DNA from 3 places in the Micromonospora sp. NPDC048063 genome. Region 3 is predicted to be linked to each of the others. Evidence: predicted binding sites of a transcription regulator. Region 3 holds the regulator's gene; each other region holds the start of a gene.
What was found. The regulator HrcA, encoded in region 3, represses chaperone genes, less so after heat shock. The targets are predictions, from matches to a motif close to GGTTNGCACNCTCNNNNNGAGNGTGCNAACC.

Region 1: a site for HrcA is predicted at 1,939-1,969, ahead of groL (chaperonin GroEL). Genes of this name have one in related genera too.
Region 2: a site for HrcA is predicted at 4,060-4,090, ahead of groES (co-chaperone GroES). Genes of this name have one in related genera too.

What each region holds. Positions count from the first base shown of each region.
Region 1 covers NZ_JBIDBG010000011.1:91,340-97,347, reverse strand. Annotated here, with positions in the region: gene ACGFZ2_RS24500 (hypothetical protein) at 1-59, shown strand, start outside; gene groL (chaperonin GroEL) at 119-1,741, opposite strand; gene ACGFZ2_RS24490 (hypothetical protein) at 2,017-3,102, opposite strand; gene ACGFZ2_RS24485 (cold-shock protein) at 3,553-3,756, opposite strand; gene ACGFZ2_RS24480 (GNAT family N-acetyltransferase) at 3,966-4,511, shown strand; gene paaN (phenylacetic acid degradation protein PaaN) at 4,559-6,008, opposite strand, start outside.
Region 2 covers NZ_JBIDBG010000002.1:205,362-211,369, forward strand. Annotated here, with positions in the region: gene ACGFZ2_RS05735 (ATP-binding cassette domain-containing protein) at 1-819, opposite strand, end outside; gene ACGFZ2_RS05740 (sugar ABC transporter substrate-binding protein) at 926-2,026, opposite strand; gene ybaK (Cys-tRNA(Pro) deacylase) at 2,221-2,700, opposite strand; gene ACGFZ2_RS05750 (methyltransferase domain-containing protein) at 2,751-3,974, opposite strand; gene groES (co-chaperone GroES) at 4,224-4,538, shown strand; gene groL (chaperonin GroEL) at 4,609-6,008, shown strand, end outside.
Region 3 covers NZ_JBIDBG010000025.1:12,703-18,710, reverse strand. Annotated here, with positions in the region: gene ACGFZ2_RS32095 (hypothetical protein) at 1-696, opposite strand, end outside; gene ACGFZ2_RS32090 (enoyl-CoA hydratase family protein) at 932-1,735, opposite strand; gene hemW (radical SAM family heme chaperone HemW) at 1,755-2,978, shown strand; gene ACGFZ2_RS32080 (DUF4870 domain-containing protein) at 3,104-3,766, opposite strand; gene hrcA (heat-inducible transcriptional repressor HrcA) at 4,011-5,033, shown strand; gene dnaJ (molecular chaperone DnaJ) at 5,107-6,008, shown strand, end outside.

The sequences.
Region 1 (6,008 bases), on a different contig from region 3:
TCCCGCAGCCGTACGGCCGGGCGCAGAAGAGACGCAACCAACGACCACTGCCGACCTGACGGCGGAAGGGACGGACCGCTGACGCGGCCCGCCCCTTCCGGCGTACGTGGAGCTGGACTCAGAAGTCCATGTCCCCGCCGCCCGGACCAGCCGGGGCGGCCGGGGCCTTCTCCGGCTTGTCCGCCACGACGGCCTCGGTGGTGAGGAAGAGCGCCGCGATCGACGAGGCGTTCTGCAGCGCCGAACGGGTCACCTTGGCCGGGTCGATGATGCCCGCGGCCAGCAGGTCGACGTACTCGCCGTTGGCGGCGTTGAGGCCGTGACCCGGCTCGATGTTGCGGACGTGCTCGACGACCACGCCGCCCTCGAGGCCGGCGTTGACGGCGATCTGCCGCAGCGGGGCGTCCAGCGCGATCTTGACGATCTGCGCGCCGGTCGCCTCGTCGCCGGTCAGGTCCAGCTTGTCGAAGGCGGTCTTGCCGGCCTGCACCAGCGCGACGCCACCACCCGGGACGATGCCCTCCTCGACGGCGGCCTTCGCGTTGCGGACGGCGTCCTCGATGCGGTGCTTGCGCTCCTTCAGCTCGACCTCGGTGGCCGCGCCGACCTTGATCACCGCGACGCCGCCGGCCAGCTTGGCCAGCCGCTCCTGCAGCTTCTCGCGGTCGTAGTCGGAGTCGCTCTTGTCGATCTCGGCCCGGATCTGGTTGACCCGGCCCTGGATCTGCTCGGCGTCGCCGGCACCGTCGACGATGGTGGTCTCGTCCTTGGTCACCACGACCTTGCGGGCGCGGCCCAGCATGTCGAGGCCGACGGCGTCCAGCTTGAGGCCGACCTCCTCGCTGATGACCTGGCCACCGGTGAGGATGGCGATGTCGGCCAGCATGGCCTTGCGGCGGTCACCGAAGCCCGGCGCCTTGACGGCGACCGACTTGAAGGTGCCCCGGACCTTGTTGACGACCAGGGTGGCCAGGGCCTCGCCCTCGATGTCCTCGGCGATGATCAGCAGCGGCTTGCCCGACTGCATGACCTTCTCGAGGATCGGGAGCAGGTCCTTGACCGACGAGATCTTGCTGTTGACGATCAGGAGGTAGGGGTCGTCGAAGACGGCCTCCATGCGCTCCGGGTCGGTCATGAAGTAGGCCGAGATGTAGCCCTTGTCGAAGCGCATACCCTCGGTGAGCTCCAGCTCCAGGCCGAAGGTGTTGCTCTCCTCGACGGTGATGACGCCTTCCTTGCCGACCTTGTCCATCGCCTCGGCGATGATCTCGCCGACGGTGCTGTCACCGGCGGAGATGGAGGCGGTGGAGGCGATCTGCTCCTTGGTCTCGACGTCCTTGGCGAGCTTGGACAGCTCCTCCGAGACGCTGGCCACGGCGGCCTCGATGCCCCGCTTCAGGGCCATCGGGTTGGCACCGGCTGCCACGTTGCGCAGACCCTCGCGGACGAGGGCCTGGGCCAGGACGGTCGCCGTCGTCGTGCCGTCACCGGCAACGTCGTCGGTCTTCTTGGCGACCTCCTTGACCAGCTCGGCGCCGATCTTCTCGTAGGGGTCCTCGAGCTCGATCTCCTTGGCGATGCTCACACCATCGTTGGTGATGGTGGGGGCACCCCACTTCTTCTCGAGCACGACGTTGCGGCCCTTGGGGCCGAGGGTCACCTTCACGGCGTCGGCGAGCTGGTTCATGCCCCGCTCGAGGCCCCGGCGCGCCTCTTCGTCGAACGCGATCATCTTGGCCATACGGCGTTGTCCTCCTGGACACTCACGGGCCACCCGGAGGTTGTGTCCCGGATGGGCCGCCTGGTGTACGCACCTTGGGGACGTCGCCACCTGGCGACGACGACGTCTCCTCGGCCGGGCCGGATAGCCCGCGACGACCGGCCATGTGCCGCACCGACGTGTGGACGCCCGTGCGGCCGTGGCCCTACCGCCCCGACCATTGGCACTCACGGTATGCGAGTGCCAATGACTTGTTTAGCACTCTCCCCTGCCGAGTGCAAGCACGACCGCCCCGCTCAGCCGAGTTCACCGGCTAGCCGCGCGCTGTCCACCGGCCCCTCGTGGGCGCGCTGCTCGGCGTACGTGACGACCAGGCCGACCAGTTGGGCGAGGTGGGTGGGCAGGCCCAGCACCCCGCCGAGCACCGCCACCGCGATCGCGCCCACCGCAGTGCCCGGCGACTCCAGCGGGGTGACGCCGAACGGCAGCGAGCCGATGCCCTCCACCAGGCCGGCCGCCCCGCCCCCGACGATCACCGCCGCCGCAACGAGCGCCACCCGGCCGAGCAGCAGGCCCAGCCGGTCGTGGAACATCCGGTACGAGCGGCCGATCGGGTGCTGCCGTTCGAAGAGGTAGACCGGGCCGGCCATGCTCAGCGCGAAGGCGAAGTAGATGCCGGGGATGACGCAGAAGCACACCCCGAGCCCGATGATCACGCTCATCAGCAGGGTCCAGCCCCAGAGGCCCGGCGCCCGGCGCAGGCCGTAGCCCAGCGCGGCGCCGACGGTCACCGGCTGGCCGGCCGCCTGCCGGGCGACCACCCAGGTGCCGGCGGCCCAGCCGAGGCTCTGCACCAGGCCGAAGACCAGTGCGCCGCCGATCAGCACGGCCATCATGGTGCCCAGGTCGGCCAGGAAGGTGTCGGGCAGCGCGGCCGGGTCGTCGGCCATCGACTCGTCCCACCGGGCCGACGGGTCGACCACCAGCGCGAGCACCGACAGCACCACGGCCGGCAGCACCTGGGTGAGCAGCAGGATCGGCAGCAGCGTCCGCCAGCCCCGGCGCACCGCGCCGACGCACCGGTCGAACCAGCCACTCACGCCGCCGCCGGGCGGCGTGACCAGCGGGTCGGCCGGGTCGAGGCCGTGGCCGGGCGGGTACCACCCGTGGACCGGCTGCCCCGGGTACGCGACCGGCGCGCCCGGATACACGACCGGCGCGCCCGGATACCACGGCTGCCCGCCGTACGGGCCGGAGCCGGCCGGGAACCCGCCGGTGGGCGGGAAGACCCACCCCTGCGGCTGCGGCGCGCTCGCATCGCCGGCCGTGGCGGGGTCGGGATCCCCCGACGGCGGCGTGCCCTGGGGTGGCTGGTCGGACATGAACCCTCCTCAGCGACGGCTGAACCGGCTCACGATCTTCCCTGCCTGGCGTCCGTACCGCAGCCCGGGGTGCCACGCCACGAACCGGGGCCACGAACCACGACCAGGGACCATGGCCCGTCCCGGCCGCGGTGCCGCCCAACGATGCCGCAGGTCACACCCCGAACCCGGACCCCACCGGTGCCACCGCCCGGCCCCTGTCGAGCTGCCCTCACAGATGGGGCACACCACGCCTCGCAGGCGGCCGAGCCGGATGCGAGGCGTGGTGCTACAGAGACGGGTGGTCCTACAGACGGGGCAGCTCGACAGCGCCACCATCCGCCCGCCGAACCCATGTGCCGAAAGCGGTCACCCGACCGGCTCACCCGTCGGAGCTGATCGACGAATGTCGTTGGCGCCGCCGCGCGGGGCGGTCGGCGGCGGAAGGGCCCGGCCCGTGGCGGACGGGGGTCAGGCGATGACGCGTACGCGCTCGGCCTGGGGCCCCTTCTGGCCCTGGGCGATCTCGAACTCCACCCGCTGGCCGTCGTCCAGCGCCTTGTAGCCGTCCATCTCGATCGCGGAGAAGTGGACGAAGACGTCCTGCCCGCCGTCGACGGCGATGAAGCCGTAGCCCTTTTCGGCGTTGAACCACTTAACGGTGCCCTGTGCCACGGTCCACTTCCTCACTCTGCACGGCGTCTCACAACCCCGGAGGCCGGCGGACCGGCACCGGAGGACCACCGAACCGGCGGTCGGGGAGGCCGCTGCATTCGGTGACCGAAATCGCACGCTACACGAGGCGTGACGGCGGCGCACGACCCCAAATCGGGCATATTCCGATCGAGGGGCATCGTCATCCGTCGCTGTGGTAGGCATTCGGCATGACGAGGACGCCGGACGGGCCGGAGCGGGGGTCGGCGGTCACCCGGCACGCGGAGATCCGACGGGTCCGGCCCCGGGACGCCGCCCGGATGCGGGCGCTGCGGCTGGAGATGCTCGCCGACGCGCCGCTGGCCTTCCTGGAGACCCTCGCCACCGCGGCGGCCCGGCCGCACGCCGACTACGCGGCCCGGATCGCGCACGTGTCGGCCGGCACGGACACCGCGCAGTTCGTCGCGGACCCAGGCGGCCGGCTGGTCGGGCACGCCGGGGGCACGGTGACCCCGGAGGAGCCCGGGCTGACCGTCGTCTACGCCGTCTACGTCACCCCGTCCTGGCGCGGCACCGGCCTGCTCGGCGAGCTGGTCGAGGCGGTGGCCGCCTGGTCCCGGAAGTGCGGCCGGCCCGAGCTGATGCTGGAGGTGGTGGTCGGCAACGACCGGGCCTACCGCGCCTACCGGCGGCTGGGCTTCGTCGACACCGGCGTACGCGTGCCGCACCCCACCGTGCCGGCGCTCACCGAACTCCAGATGCGCCGCTCCGCCTGACACGGGAGGGTTTCCGGGGCAGCCCACCCCGGAAACCCGACCGCGACTCAGGCGTGCCGACGGGACTGCACGATGCGGAACCGGTTGGCCACGTAGGCGCCGTCGGTGAGCGCGGAGTTGGCCGCCGCGTTCGCGCCGCTGCCGTGGAAGTCGGAGAAGGCCGCCGACTGGTTCACGAAGACCCCGCCGGTCAGGTTGCAGGACAGGTGCACCCCGACCTCGATCGCCGCCGCCTCGGCCGCGTCGAGGACCGCCTCGTCGGTGGAGTAGACCGCCGCGGTGAGCGCGCCCTTCTCGCCGACCGTCGACCGCAGGATCTCCAGACTGTGCGCCGTCGAGTCGGTCGCGATGGCGAACGAGATCGGCCCGAACCACTCCTTCGAGTAGGTCGCCGTGTCGCCGGCCGCCAGCTTGACCAGCGTCGGGGTGCGGACCACCGCGCCGGGGAAGGCCGGGTGCTCGACCGTACGCGACTCCAGCACCGTCTCGCCGACCTTGGTGACCTCGTCGAGGCGCTCCAGCACCCCGTCGTTGACGATCGCGCCGGTGAACTCCACCCCGCGCGCCGGGTCGGCGGTGAGCTTGCCGATCGCGGCGGCGATCCCGCCGGCCACCTCGTCGAAGCTCTTGTGTCCCTGGTCGGTGGCGATTCCCTCGGCGGGGATGAGGATGTTCTGCGAGGTGGTGCACATCTGGCCGCTGTAGAGGGTCAGCGTGAAGCCGAGGTTGCGGCACATCCCGGCGAAGTCGTCGGTGGAGTCGACCACCACCGTGTTCAGGCCGGCCTTCTCGGTGTAGACCGCCGCCTGCCGGGCGTTGGCCTCCAGCCAGTCGCCGTACTCGGTGGAACCCGTGAAGTCGACGATCTTCACGGCCGGGTGCAGGGCCAGCGTGGAGGCGAGCTTCTCGCCGGGGGCCTCGGGGGCGAGCAGCACCAGGTTCGGGTCGAAGCCGGCCTCGGCGAGCACCTCCCGGGCGTACCTGACGGTGATGGCCAGCGGCAGCACCGCGCGCGGGTGCGGCTTGACCACCACCGGGTTGCCGGTGACCAGCGAGGCGAACAGCCCCGGGTACGAGTTCCAGGTCGGGAAGGTGTTGCAGCCGATCACCAGCGCCACGCCGCGGGGCACCACGTGGAAGGTCTTGGTCATCCGCAGCGGGTCGCCCTTGCCGGCGGCCTTCTCCCAGCCCGCCGTCCCCGGGTGCCGGGTCATCTCCGCGTACGCGTAGGCGACCGCCTCCAGCGCGCGGTCCAGCGCGTGCGCGCCGCCGGCCTGGAAGGCCATCACGAACGCCTGGCCGCTGGTGAACTGCACCGCGTTGGCCAGCTCGAAGATGTGCTTGTGCAGCCGGTCGAGGATCTCCAGGCAGACGCCCACCCGGGTCTGCGGGCCGGCGTCGCGCCAGCTCGGCAGGGCGGCGGAGGCGGCGGCGACCAGCTCGTCGGCCCCGGCGTGCGGGTAGCGGACGCCCAGCTCGACGCCGAACGGGCTGGTC
Region 2 (6,008 bases), on a different contig from region 3:
GAGGCCTCCTGCGTTGCTGCCGGCCGGCCCCGCGCCGTGGCCGTTGCCGCCGTTGGCCGGGTCGGCGGCGAGCCCGTGCCCGCCGGAGCGGCCGGCGGTGATCAGCTCGACCACCTGCGCGTGGGTGATGTCGGTGGTCTTCACCTGGGCGACCATCTGGCCGAGGTAGAGCGCGGCGATCCGGTCGGAGACGGCGAAGACGTCGTTCATGTTGTGCGAGATGAGCACCACGGCCAGGCCGTTGTCGGCGAGCCGGCGGACCAGTTCGAGCACCTGGGCGGTCTGCGCGACGCCGAGCGCGGCGGTCGGCTCGTCGAGGATGACGAGCCTGCTGTTCCAGAGCACGGCCTTGGCGATCGCGACGGTCTGGCGCTGGCCTCCCGAGAGGCTGGAGACGTGCTGCCGCAGCGACTTCACGGTCCGTACGCTCAGCCCGGCGAGGGTGTCGGCGGCCATCTGCTCCATGGTCGGCTCGTCGAGCACGATGCCGTTGCGCTTCTCCCGGCCGAGGAACATGTTCTGCACGATGTCGAGGTTGTCGCAGAGCGCGAGGTCCTGGTAGACCACCTCGATGCCGAGCGCGGCGGCGTCGCGGGGGCTGTTGATGGTCACCGGCCGGCCGTCGAAGAGGAACTGGCCGGCGTCGGTGGGATGGATGCCGCTGATGCACTTGACGAGGGTCGACTTGCCGGCGCCGTTGTCGCCGACCAGCGCGGTCACCTCGCCGGGGTGGGCGGCGAAGGCGACGTCGCGCAGGACCTGGACGGGACCGAATCTCTTGTCGATCCCGCGTAGTTCCAGCAGGGGGGGTGCGGACACGGGGGTCTCCTTCAGACGGAGGGGAGGTCTCGGGTCCCGTCGGCGCGAGCCGCCGCCCGGCACAGGGGGTCCGTGCCGGGCGGCGTGCGCGTGGATCGGGTACGGGTCAGCTGATGCCGGCGTCGGCGCAGAGCTTGGCGTACGTCCCGGCGCAGACCTCGTCCTTGGTGACGTAGCCGTCGGCGATGACGTCCTTGACGTTCTCCTTGTAGATCGCCTTCGGGGTCAGCAGCACCGCCGGGACGTCCCGGCCGCCCTCCGGGTCCTTGACCGTCTGCGGGGTGTCCTTCTTCACACCCTTGGCCACCGCGATGGCCAGCTCCGCGGCGGCGTCGGCCTCCTGCTTGACCGCCTTGTACACGGTCATGCACTGGTCGCCGGCGAGGATGTGTTGCAGGCCCTGCGGGGTGGCGTCCTGGCCGGTCACCGGGACCTTGCCGTTGAGCTTGTTCTTCTTCAGCACCGAGATGGCCGCGTTGCCGAGGCCGTCGTTGGCCGCGAGCACGCCGTCGATCTTGCCGCCGGTCTGGGTGAGCATCTGCTCGAAGATGGTGGCGGCCTGGGCGTTGTCCCACTCCGGGACGTTCTGGTCCGGGCCCTTGGTGTATTCCTTCGAGTCGAACTTCGGCTTGAGCACCGAGTCGTACCCGTTCTTGAACAGGGTCGCGTTGTTGTCGGTCGGGGCGCCGTTGAGGTAGGCCACGACCGGGTTCTTGGCGCCCTTGTCGGTGAGGCACTTGCTGAGGCCCTCGCCCTGGAGCTTGCCGACGGCCTCGTTGTCGAAGCTGACGTAGTAGGTGGCCGAGCCGCCCAGGGTGAGCCGGTCGTAGTCGATCGTCGCCACGCCCTGGGACTTGGCCTTGTCGAGCACGGCCTTGCCGGTGCCGGAGTCCAGGTTGACGATCATCAGGGCGGTCACGCCGTTGGTGATCATCTGGTCGGCGATGGTCTGGAACGCGTTCTTGTCGCCCTGGGCGTTCTGGATGTCGTACTCGACGCCGGCGGCCTTGAACGCCTCCTCCAGGAACTTGCGGTCCGCGCCCTCCCACCGGGCGGAGGACTTGCTGTCCGGCAGGATCACGCCGATCTTCGGGGCCTTGTCGCTGCCGCCAGCCTGGTCACCGCTGCCGGAGTCGTCGCCGCAGGCGGTCATGCCGCCGGTGGCGAGCAGGCCCACGGCGGCGAGGGTGAGGAAGCCCTTGCGCATGTGCAGGGTCCTTTCGGGGGTGGGGGATGATGCTGGTTTGTTGTGTCCGGCAACGTATTCCGCGTCACACTGTGGGCACAAGAGTGCCGAGGTGGCGAGTTTGTTGTTGGCAGTAACAATTCAGCAACGTCCCTGTCACCCGGCCGTCGCCCCACGCGGGAGCGCTCTCCCGCCGGCTCGGGGAGCGGCGCAGCTCAGCGGGCGGACAGCGGGGCCGTGGCCGCCCCGGTGAGGGCGACCAGATCCTGCGGGGCGAGTTGGAGCTGGAGGCCGCGCCGGCCCGCCGAGACGTAGACGGTGGGGTGGTCGAGCGCCGACGAGTCGAGCACCGTGGGCAGCCGCCGGCGCTGGCCGAGCGGGCTGATCCCGCCGCGCACGTAGCCGGTGACCCGTTCGGCCACCGCCCGGTCGGCCATGGCGGCCCGCTTGCCGCCGACCGCCGCGGCGAGCGCCTTGAGGTCCAGCTCGCCGGTGACCGGCACGACCGCCACGGTCAGCGCGCCGTCGACCTCGGCGACCAGCGACTTGAACACCCGCTCCGGCGGCACCCCCAGCGCCGCCGCGACCAGCGCGCCGTAGTTCGGCGCGTCGGGGGAGACGTCGTACGGATGCGTGCTGTGGGCGATCTTCCGCTTCGTCAGCAGCGCGGTCGCCGGAGTGCCCTGTCCCGCCATGACCGTCAAGTTAACCCGGGCCCGGGTGGCCCGCGAGCCGATAAGGCCGGCTACCCGACCGGCCGGCAGACCAGCGCCGTCGGCGCCCCGGCGACCCGGGTCAGCACCAGGCTGGCCGCCTCGTCGCCGGCCAGCCGCAGGTCCCGCCGCAGCTTCTCCGGCTCCAGCGCGGAGCCGCGCTTGAGGATCTCCACCCGCCCGACCCGGCGGTCCCGCAGCAGCGCCCGCAGCCGCTTGAGCGAGAACGGCAGCACGTCGGTGACCTCCAGGCAGCGGGCGAACGGGGTCGCCGCCGGGGCGTCCGCGTAGAGGTAGGCGATGCTCGGGTCGGCCAGCGTCGCGTCGAGGGCACCCGCCAGCTCCGCGACCAGGTGCGCGCGGACCACCGCCGGGTCCGGGTCGTACAGGAAGCGGCGGACCGGCCCGACCGGCGCCTCGGCGTCGCCGGAGCCGGTCACCTGATAGGAGGGGACCCTTCCTCTACCGGAGGCGTTAACAGGGGGCCCTTCCTTACCGCGCAGCAGGGTGGCCCGGCGGGGGACCTCGGCGAGCCGGCCGCACCACAGCGCCGCCTCGACCAGGTCGCCGTCCGCGCTCACCCACTCCGCCTCGGCGCCCGCGGGGATCAGCGCGTGGTCGATCCCGGGCGCCACCTTCACCACCGTGTACGGCACCCGCGCGGCCAGGCCGACGACGAAGTCCCAGGGCGGGGAGTAGGCGTTCGGGTCGAAGACCCGCCGCCCGGTGCCCGCCTTCCGCCGCGCCGGGTCGCAGAACACCCCGTCGACCCGGCTGACGTCGAACGCCGTGGCGTCGCCGCACTCCACCGTGAACAGTTCGGCCAGCCCGGCCGCCTCCGCGTTGGCGGCGGCCATCGCGGCGGTCACCGGGTCGGCCTCCACCCCGTACACCCGGATGCCGGCCCGGGCGGCGGCGAGCGCGTCCGCGCCGAGGCCGCACCCGAGGTCGGCCAGGGTGCGCACGCCGGCGGCGCGCAGCCGGCGCGCGCGCCGCGCCGCGACGGTGCCGCGGGTGGCCTGCTCCAGCCCGGCCCGGGTCAGGAACATCCCCGCCGCCGCCGGCCCGAACTTGCCGACCGCCCGGCGGCGCAGCTCGGCCTGGGTGAGTGCGGCCGCCGCCAGCGCGGGCGGCATTCCGGCCGAGCGGAGCGCGGCCGCCGCGGCCAGCGGGTCGCTGCCGGCCACCCGCGCGGCCGCGTCGAGCGCGACCGACCCCTCGGGCGTACGCAGGGCGGCGAACTGGTCGAGGTCCACGCGGTCATTCTGGCCGCCCGGCCCGACGCGCCGGCCGGCGGGTTGGCACTCTCCTTGACGGAGTGCTAGCCGAGGAATAACCTGCGATTAGCACTCTCACCCCGAGGGTGCCAGCTTCCGGGCTGTCAGGCCCGGGCGCTGAACGCCAGGCGGACCGGCACCCGCGACGACGGCCCCGCCCGGTGGCATGTGGCAGATTGACGCCGGTCGGCATGCCGACCGGTAACGAAACCAGTACCCCAGGAGGGTATGCCCGTGACTACCGCGACCAAGGTTGCGATCAAGCCGCTCGAGGACCGGATCGTGGTCCAGGCGAACGAGGCTGAGACCACCACGGCGTCGGGCATCGTGATCCCCGACACCGCCAAGGAGAAGCCGCAGGAGGGCACCGTCCTCGCTGTCGGCCCGGGCCGGATCGACGACAAGGGTAACCGCGTGCCGGTCGACGTCAAGGTCGGCGACACCGTCCTCTACTCGAAGTACGGCGGCACCGAGGTCAAGTACGCCGGCGAGGAGTACCTGGTGCTCTCCGCCCGCGACGTCCTCGCGGTCATCGAGAAGTAAGCAACCGATCAGTGTCGTTGCCCCGGTCCGGCTCGCCGGGCCGGGGCAACGTCGCTTCGAAGGGACATTCATGGCGAAGATCCTGAGCTTCTCGGACGACGCCCGGCACCTGCTCGAGCACGGTGTCAACGCCCTCGCGGACGCGGTCAAGGTGACCCTCGGCCCGCGCGGGCGCAACGTCGTCCTGGACAAGAAATTCGGTGCGCCCACGATCACCAACGACGGCGTGACCATCGCCAAGGAGATCGAGCTCACCAACCCGTACGAGAACCTCGGCGCGCAGCTGGTCAAGGAGGTGGCGACCAAGACCAACGACGTCGCCGGCGACGGGACCACCACCGCCACCGTGCTGGCCCAGGCGATGGTCCGCGAGGGCCTGCGCAACGTGGCCGCCGGCGCCAACCCGACCGGCCTCAAGCGGGGCATCGACGCGGCGGCCGCCAAGGTCTCCGAGGCGCTGCTCGGCCGCGCGGTCGAGGTCGCCGACAAGAAGTCGATCGCGCACGTCGCGACCATCTCCGCGCAGGACGCCACCATCGGCGAGCTGATCGCCGAGGCGATGGAGAGGGTCGGCCGCGACGGTGTCATCACCGTCGAGGAGGGCTCCGCGCTCACCACCGAGCTGGACGTCACCGAGGGCCTCCAGTTCGACAAGGGCTTCATCTCGCCGAACTTCGTCACCGACGTGGAGGGGCAGGAGTCGGTCCTGGAGGACCCGTACATCCTGATCACCACCCAGAAGATCTCGGCGATCGAGGAGCTGCTGCCGCTGCTGGAGAAGGTCCTCCAGAACAGCAAGCCGCTGCTGATCATCGCCGAGGACGTCGAGGGCCAGGCGCTGTCCACCCTGGTGGTCAACTCGATCCGCAAGACCCTCAAGGTCTGCGCGGTCAAGGCCCCGGGCTTCGGCGATCGCCGCAAGGCGATGCTCCAGGACATGGCGATCCTCACCGGCGCCGAGCTGGTCGCCCCGGAGCTGGGCTACAAGCTCGACCAGGTGGGCCTGGAGGTGCTCGGCAGCGCCCGCCGCGTGGTGGTCGACAAGGAGAACACCACGATCGTCGACGGCGGCGGCCAGGCGGGCGAGGTCGCGGACCGGGTGGCCCAGATCCGCAAGGAGATCGAGGCCTCCGACTCCGACTGGGACCGGGAGAAGCTCGCCGAGCGGCTGGCCAAGCTGTCCGGCGGCATCGCGGTCATCAAGGTCGGTGCCGCGACCGAGGTCGAGATGAAGGAGCGCAAGCACCGCATCGAGGACGCGATCGCCGCGACCAAGGCCGCGGTCGAGGAGGGCACCGTCCCGGGCGGCGGCGCCGCCCTGGCGCAGATCCTGCCGGCGCTCGACGACGACCTCGGCTTCACCGGTGACGAGAAGGTCGGCGTCTCGATCGTGCGCAAGGCGCTGGTCGAGCCGCTGCGCTGGATCGCCCAGAACGCCGGCCACGACGGCTACGTCGTGGTGCAGAAGGT
Region 3 (6,008 bases):
CCGACGCTCGTCGGCGGCGGGGACCGTGAGGCCGGTCAGGTCCGCCGCGGTGGTGGCGGCGGCCAGGCCCCAGTCCAGCGACAGCCCGCGGGTCAGCGCGGTCGCCGCGGCCGCCCCGCGCATCGCCGGGTCGCGGCCCACCGTGCAGGCCACCGCGCCGGTGGCGTGCCCGAGCAGGGCCCGCGTCAGCACCTCCGACTCGTCCGCCCACTTCTGGTACGCCTCTGGGAAGGCGGAGCGCTGCACCTTCTGCGCCGCGTCGGTGACCCGCATCCGCTCCCAGCCGCGCACCTTCTTCAGCGCGGCGTAGAACCGGTTCGCCGCGTACCGGGGGTCGCGGATCTCCTCCGGGCTGCCCCAGCCCTGGCTCGGGCGCTGCTGGAACAGCCCCACGGAGTCGCGGTCGCCCCCGGCGAGGTTGCGCAGGCCGGATTCCTGGTACGCGGTGGCCAGCGCCACCACGACGGCCCGCTCGGGCATCTTCCGCTGGATGCCGATCGCCGCGATCGTCGCCGCGTTGGCCATCTGGTCGGCGTCCAGGGCCACCCGGCCGTCCGCCTGCACCGTGCACGTCCGGCTGGACAGCGGCAGGCGCAGCTGCCCACCCACCTGCCGGATGACGAGCCAGATTCCGACCACGGCGACGAGGACGAGGACGACGCCGCCCGCCACGACTGCCCGAGTTCGCACCCACACCCCCTGTTCGACAGTCCGACAAGCGTACGTCCCCCGTGGTGCCCGCCGGGGTCGTCCGACCGGTTCCGGCCGGCCCGCCGCGCGTGGCAACCGGCCGGCGGGGCCCGCCCGAGAGCGCCGAACGGCCCCGGGGGCGGGCCCGGATGTTCCCGTTTCCCGCGCGGCCTCACCTCTCCCGACGGACGCGGTCGACGGCGTCCCCTACCGCCTGTCGGTCGACGGCGTCCCCGCCTGCCTACCGGTCGACGGCGTCGCCGTCGGCGGCGGGAACCCAGCGGGCCGGTCGCTTCTCCCGGAACGCCAGCACGCCCTCGCGGCCCTCCTCCGAGAGGAAGTACCCGGTCGAGAGGGTGGACAGCCCGGCGATCTCCTCCCGCAGGTCGGTCGCGGGCGGCCGGCGCAGCAGTTGCTTCGCCCCGGCCAGCGCGCCCGGCGCACCCCGGACCAGCGAGTCGCAGTAGGTGGCGACGGCGGCGTCCAGCCCGTCGGCCGGCACGGCGGCGGTGACCAGGCCGATCTCCGCGGCGCGCCGGCCGTCGAAGGTGTCCCCGGTCAGGTAGAGCTCGGCCGCCGCGCGGGGGTGCAGCCGGGGCAGCACGGTCGCGGAGATCACCGCCGGGATCACCCCGAGCCGCACCTCGGTGAAGGCGAACGTCGCCTCCTGCGCGCACACCGCCAGGTCGGCCGCCGCGATCAGGCCCAGCCCGCCGGCCCGCGCCGGGCCGGCCACCCTCGCCACCACCGGCTTCGGGCACTCCCAGACCGCCGCGAGCACGTCACCCAGCATCCCGGCCGGCACGCTCCCGCTGGCGTACGCGGCGGCGGTCTCCTTGAGATCCGCGCCCGAGCAGAAGACCGGCCCGGTGTGGTCCAGCACGACCACGCGGACGGCGTCGTCGGCGACCGCCTCGGCCAGGCCGGCCAGCAACTGGGTCATCAGCGGCGTGGAGAGCGCGTTGCGGTTGTGCGGGCTGTCCAGGGTGAGGGTGGTCACCCCACGGGCCGTGGCGGCCCGCACGAGCACGTCGGGAGAGGTCATGCCGGGCACACTAGTGGCCATGCCCGGCGTCCTTCCAGAAGGCGAAACCGTCCCCGTCGACGGCTCGCTGCCCGCCGTCGCCACCCGCGCGGTCGGCGCGCGCGGCTTCGGCGTGTACGTGCACGTCCCGTTCTGCGCCAGCCGTTGCGGCTACTGCGACTTCAACACGTACACCGCGGCCGAGCTGGGCGGCGGGGCGAGCCGGGAGGGGTACGCCGACACCGTGCTGGCCGAGCTGGCGCTCGCCGGCCGGGTGCTGGGCGACGCCCCGCCGCCCCGGGTCGACACGGTCTTCGTCGGCGGCGGCACCCCGACCCTGCTTCCCGCCGACGACCTGGCCCGGATCCTCGACGGCATCGACCGCGCCTGGGGGCTCGCGCCCGACGCCGAGGTGACCACCGAGGCCAACCCGGAGTCGGTGACCCCGGAGTCCCTGCGGGCCCTGCGGGCGGCCGGCTACACCCGGATCTCGCTGGGCATGCAGTCCGCCGCGCCGGGGGTGCTGGCGATCCTCGACCGCACGCACAGCGCCGGCCGGGCCACCGCCGCCGCCCGGGAGGCCCGCGACGCCGGGTTCGAGCACGTCAACCTCGACCTCATCTACGGCACGCCGGGGGAGAGCGAGGACGACTTCGCCGCCTCCCTCGACCAGGTCGTCGCCGCCGGGGTGGACCACGTCAGCGCGTACGCCCTGATCGTGGAGGACGGCACCCGGCTCGCCGCCCGGATGCGGCGCGGCGAGCTGGCGTACCCCTCCGACGACGTCGCCGCGGACCGCTACCTGGCCGCGGAGGCCGCCCTCGACGCGGCCGGTTTCTCCTGGTACGAGGTGTCGAACTGGGCCCGCGGCGACGCGGCCCGGTGCCGGCACAACCTGCTCTACTGGACCGGCGCCGACTGGTGGGGCCTCGGCCCGGGGGCGCACAGCCACGTCGGCGGCGTGCGCTGGTGGAACGTGAAGCATCCCACGACGTACGCGAAGCGGCTGGCCGGCGGCGAGTCGCCCGGCCTGGCCCGGGAGGTGCTCACCGCCGACGAGGCGCACATGGAGGACGTCATGCTCCGGCTGCGGCTCGCCTCCGGGCTGCCGCTGGACGCCCTCGACGACGCGGGCCGGGCCGGCGCCGAGCGGGCGCTCGCCGACGGCCTGCTGGCCGGCCCCGACCACGCGGCGGGCCGGGCCGTGCTGACCCTGCGGGGGCGGCTGCTCGCCGACGCGGTCGTCCGCGACCTGCTGCCCTGAGGTGCGGAGGCCCCGCCGTGCGGCGGCGCGGGCGGGGATGCCACGCCGTGTGGCGGCGCGGCCGGAGAGGCCCACGCCGTGTGGCGGCGCGTGGCCGGTCCGGCCGGGGGAGCGGCCGGCCCGGCTCACCTGGTGAAGCTGTAGGCCATCGGGTAGCGGTAGAGCACGCCCTCGTTGGCCTTGACCCCGGCGACGATCCCGAAGATCAGCGGCACCAGCCAGACGAGCATCGGGACGAAGAACAGGATCCCGCAGGTGATCAGGGTGAGCACCCAGCTCAGCACGCCCACGATCGCCCAGGTGATCTGGAAGTTCAGCGCCGCGACGGCGTGCGCCCGGACGGTCGGCGACTGTTGTCCCCTGGCCATCAGCGCGATGAGCGGTGCGACCCAGCCGAGCAGGCCACCGCCGACGATCACCCCGGCCGCGCCGCCGAAGTGGGCGATCAGGGCCCAGTTCTTGTCCTCGTTGTTGGCGTAGCCGCCGGTGGGCGCGCCGTAGCCGCCGCCGGTCGGATAGCCGACCCCCGGCGGGGGGTAGCCGCCCGGCGGGGGATAGCCACCGGGCGGCGGGTAGCCACCCGGCGGAGGGTAGCCGCCCGACGGCGGTTGGTCACCGGTGGGCGGCGGATAGCCACCGGGCGGGGGATAGCCGCCCGGGCCCGGTGCCCCGGACAGTGGTGCGGTGGGTTCGTCGGAGCCGGCCGGCCCGGGAACCCCCGACGGAGCGGCCGGGTCCGGCCGGTCGCCGGGGTCCCCCGCTCCGGGAGGGCGAGGTGGTTCAGTCATGGACGTCACGGTAGGGGCCGCGGGCAAGGCCGCACCAGAGCGACTCCGACCGGGATGTCCGGATGATCGGCTCTGGCGCCGCCGCCGCCACGGGCCGGGTGGCGCCGGTCGGATCGCCGTCCCAGGTTGATCATCGCGTCGGCGGGCGCGCCGACGTAGACTGGCACTCGTCCGCAGCGAGTGCCAGCAACCCGCCCGCCCCTCGGGGCGCGGGGGTCCGACGTGCGACAGGAGGTGGGGAACGATGGGTCTCGACGACCGCAAGCTCGCCGTGCTGCGCGCGATCGTCGAGGACTACGTCGCCACGCAGGAGCCCGTCGGCAGCAAGGCGCTGGTCGAGCGGCACCAGCTCGGGGTCTCCCCGGCGACCGTCCGCAACGACATGGCCGTGCTGGAGGAGGAAGGCTACATCCGCCAGCCGCACACCAGCGCCGGCCGGGTGCCCACCGACCGCGGCTACCGGCTCTTCGTGGACCGGCTGTCCAGGGTCAAGCCGCTCAGCCCGGCCGAGCGCCGCGCGATCGAGCGCTTCCTGGTCGGCGCGGTCGACCTCGACGACGTGGTGCACCGCACCGTACGGCTGCTGGCGCAGCTGACCCGGCAGGTCGCCGTGGTGCAGTACCCGAGCCTGGCCCGTTCCTCCGTCCGCCACCTGGAGCTGGTGCCGATCTCCACGACCCGGCTGATGCTGGTCATGATCGCCGACACCGGCCGGGTCGAGCAGCGGTTGGTCGAGCTGCCCGGGCCGATCCCCGCCGACGACGTCACGGACCTGCGCCGGCTGGTCAACGAGAAGCTGGTCGGCACCCGGCTGTCCGAGACCCCGCCGCTGGTGCAGGCGCTGGTCGAGGAGTCGGTGCCGCACCTGCGGCCGGCCATGACCACCCTCTCCACCGTGCTGCTGGAGACGCTGGTCGAGCGGCACGAGGAGCGGATCGCGCTGGCCGGCACGGCCAACCTCACCCGCGGCGGCCTGCTCGACTTCCAGGGCTCGCTGCGCCCCATCCTGGAGGCGCTGGAGGAGGAGGTCGTGCTGCTCAAGCTCATCGGCGAGGCGGAGCCGAGCACGACCCGGGTGCTGATCGGCGACGAGAACGAGATCGACAACCTGCGCGCCGCCTCGGTGGTCAGCACCGGCTACGGGCCGGGCGCGACGATCGTGGGCGGGCTCGGCGTGCTCGGGCCGACCCGGATGGACTACCCCGGCACCATCGCCACGGTGAGGGCCGTGGCACGCTACGTGGGCGAGCTGCTGGCCCAGAACTGACCAGTCAGGGCCGACGGCCGGCTCCGGCCGACGACCGGCGCAACGCGAGACGAACATGAGGACACGGAACGCAGTGGCCAGGGACTACTACGGCATTCTCGGGGTGAGCCGGGAAGCCTCCGACGACGAGATCAAGCGTGCCTACCGAAAGCTGGCGCGGCAGTTCCATCCGGACGTCAATCCGGACCCGGAGGCACAGGAGAAGTTCAAGGACATCAACGCCGCGTACGAGGTCCTCTCGGACGACCGGAAACGGCAGATCGTCGACCTGGGCGGCGACCCGCTCGCCCCGGGCGGCGGCGGCGCGGGCGGCCCGGGCGGTCCCGGCGGCGCCGGCCCGTTCGTCGGCTTCCAGGACATCATGGACGCGTTCTTCGGCGGCGCGGCCGGCGGGTCGCGGGGCCCGCGACCGCGGACCCGGCCGGGCGCCGACGCGATCCTGCGGCTGGAGCTGGACCTGAACGAGACCGCGTTCGGCGTCGAGGCGCCGATCACCGTCGACACCGCCGTACTCTGCACCACCTGCTCCGGCGCCGGCACCGCGGCCGGCACCCACCTGGCCACCTGCGAGGCGTGCGGCGGCCGGGGCGAGGTGCAGTCGGTGCAGCGCACCTTCCTCGGTCAGGTGGTCTCCGCCCGCCCCTGCACCGTCTGCCAGGGCTACGGCACCACCATCCCGCACCCCTGCCCGACGTGCGCCGGCGACGGCCGCGTCCGCACCCGGCGTTCGCTGACCGTCAAGATCCCCGCCGGGGTCGAGGACGGCATGCGCATCCGGCTGGCCCAGCAGGGCGAGGTCGGCCCGGGCGGCGGCACCGCCGGCGACCTCTACGTCGAGATCCACGAGCGGCCGCACGACGTCTACTCCCGCAAGGGCGACGACCTGCACTGCCGGGTCACCGTGCCGATGACCGCCGCCGCCCTCGGCACCCGGCTGACCATCAAGACGCTGGACAGCGAGGAGACGGTCGACGT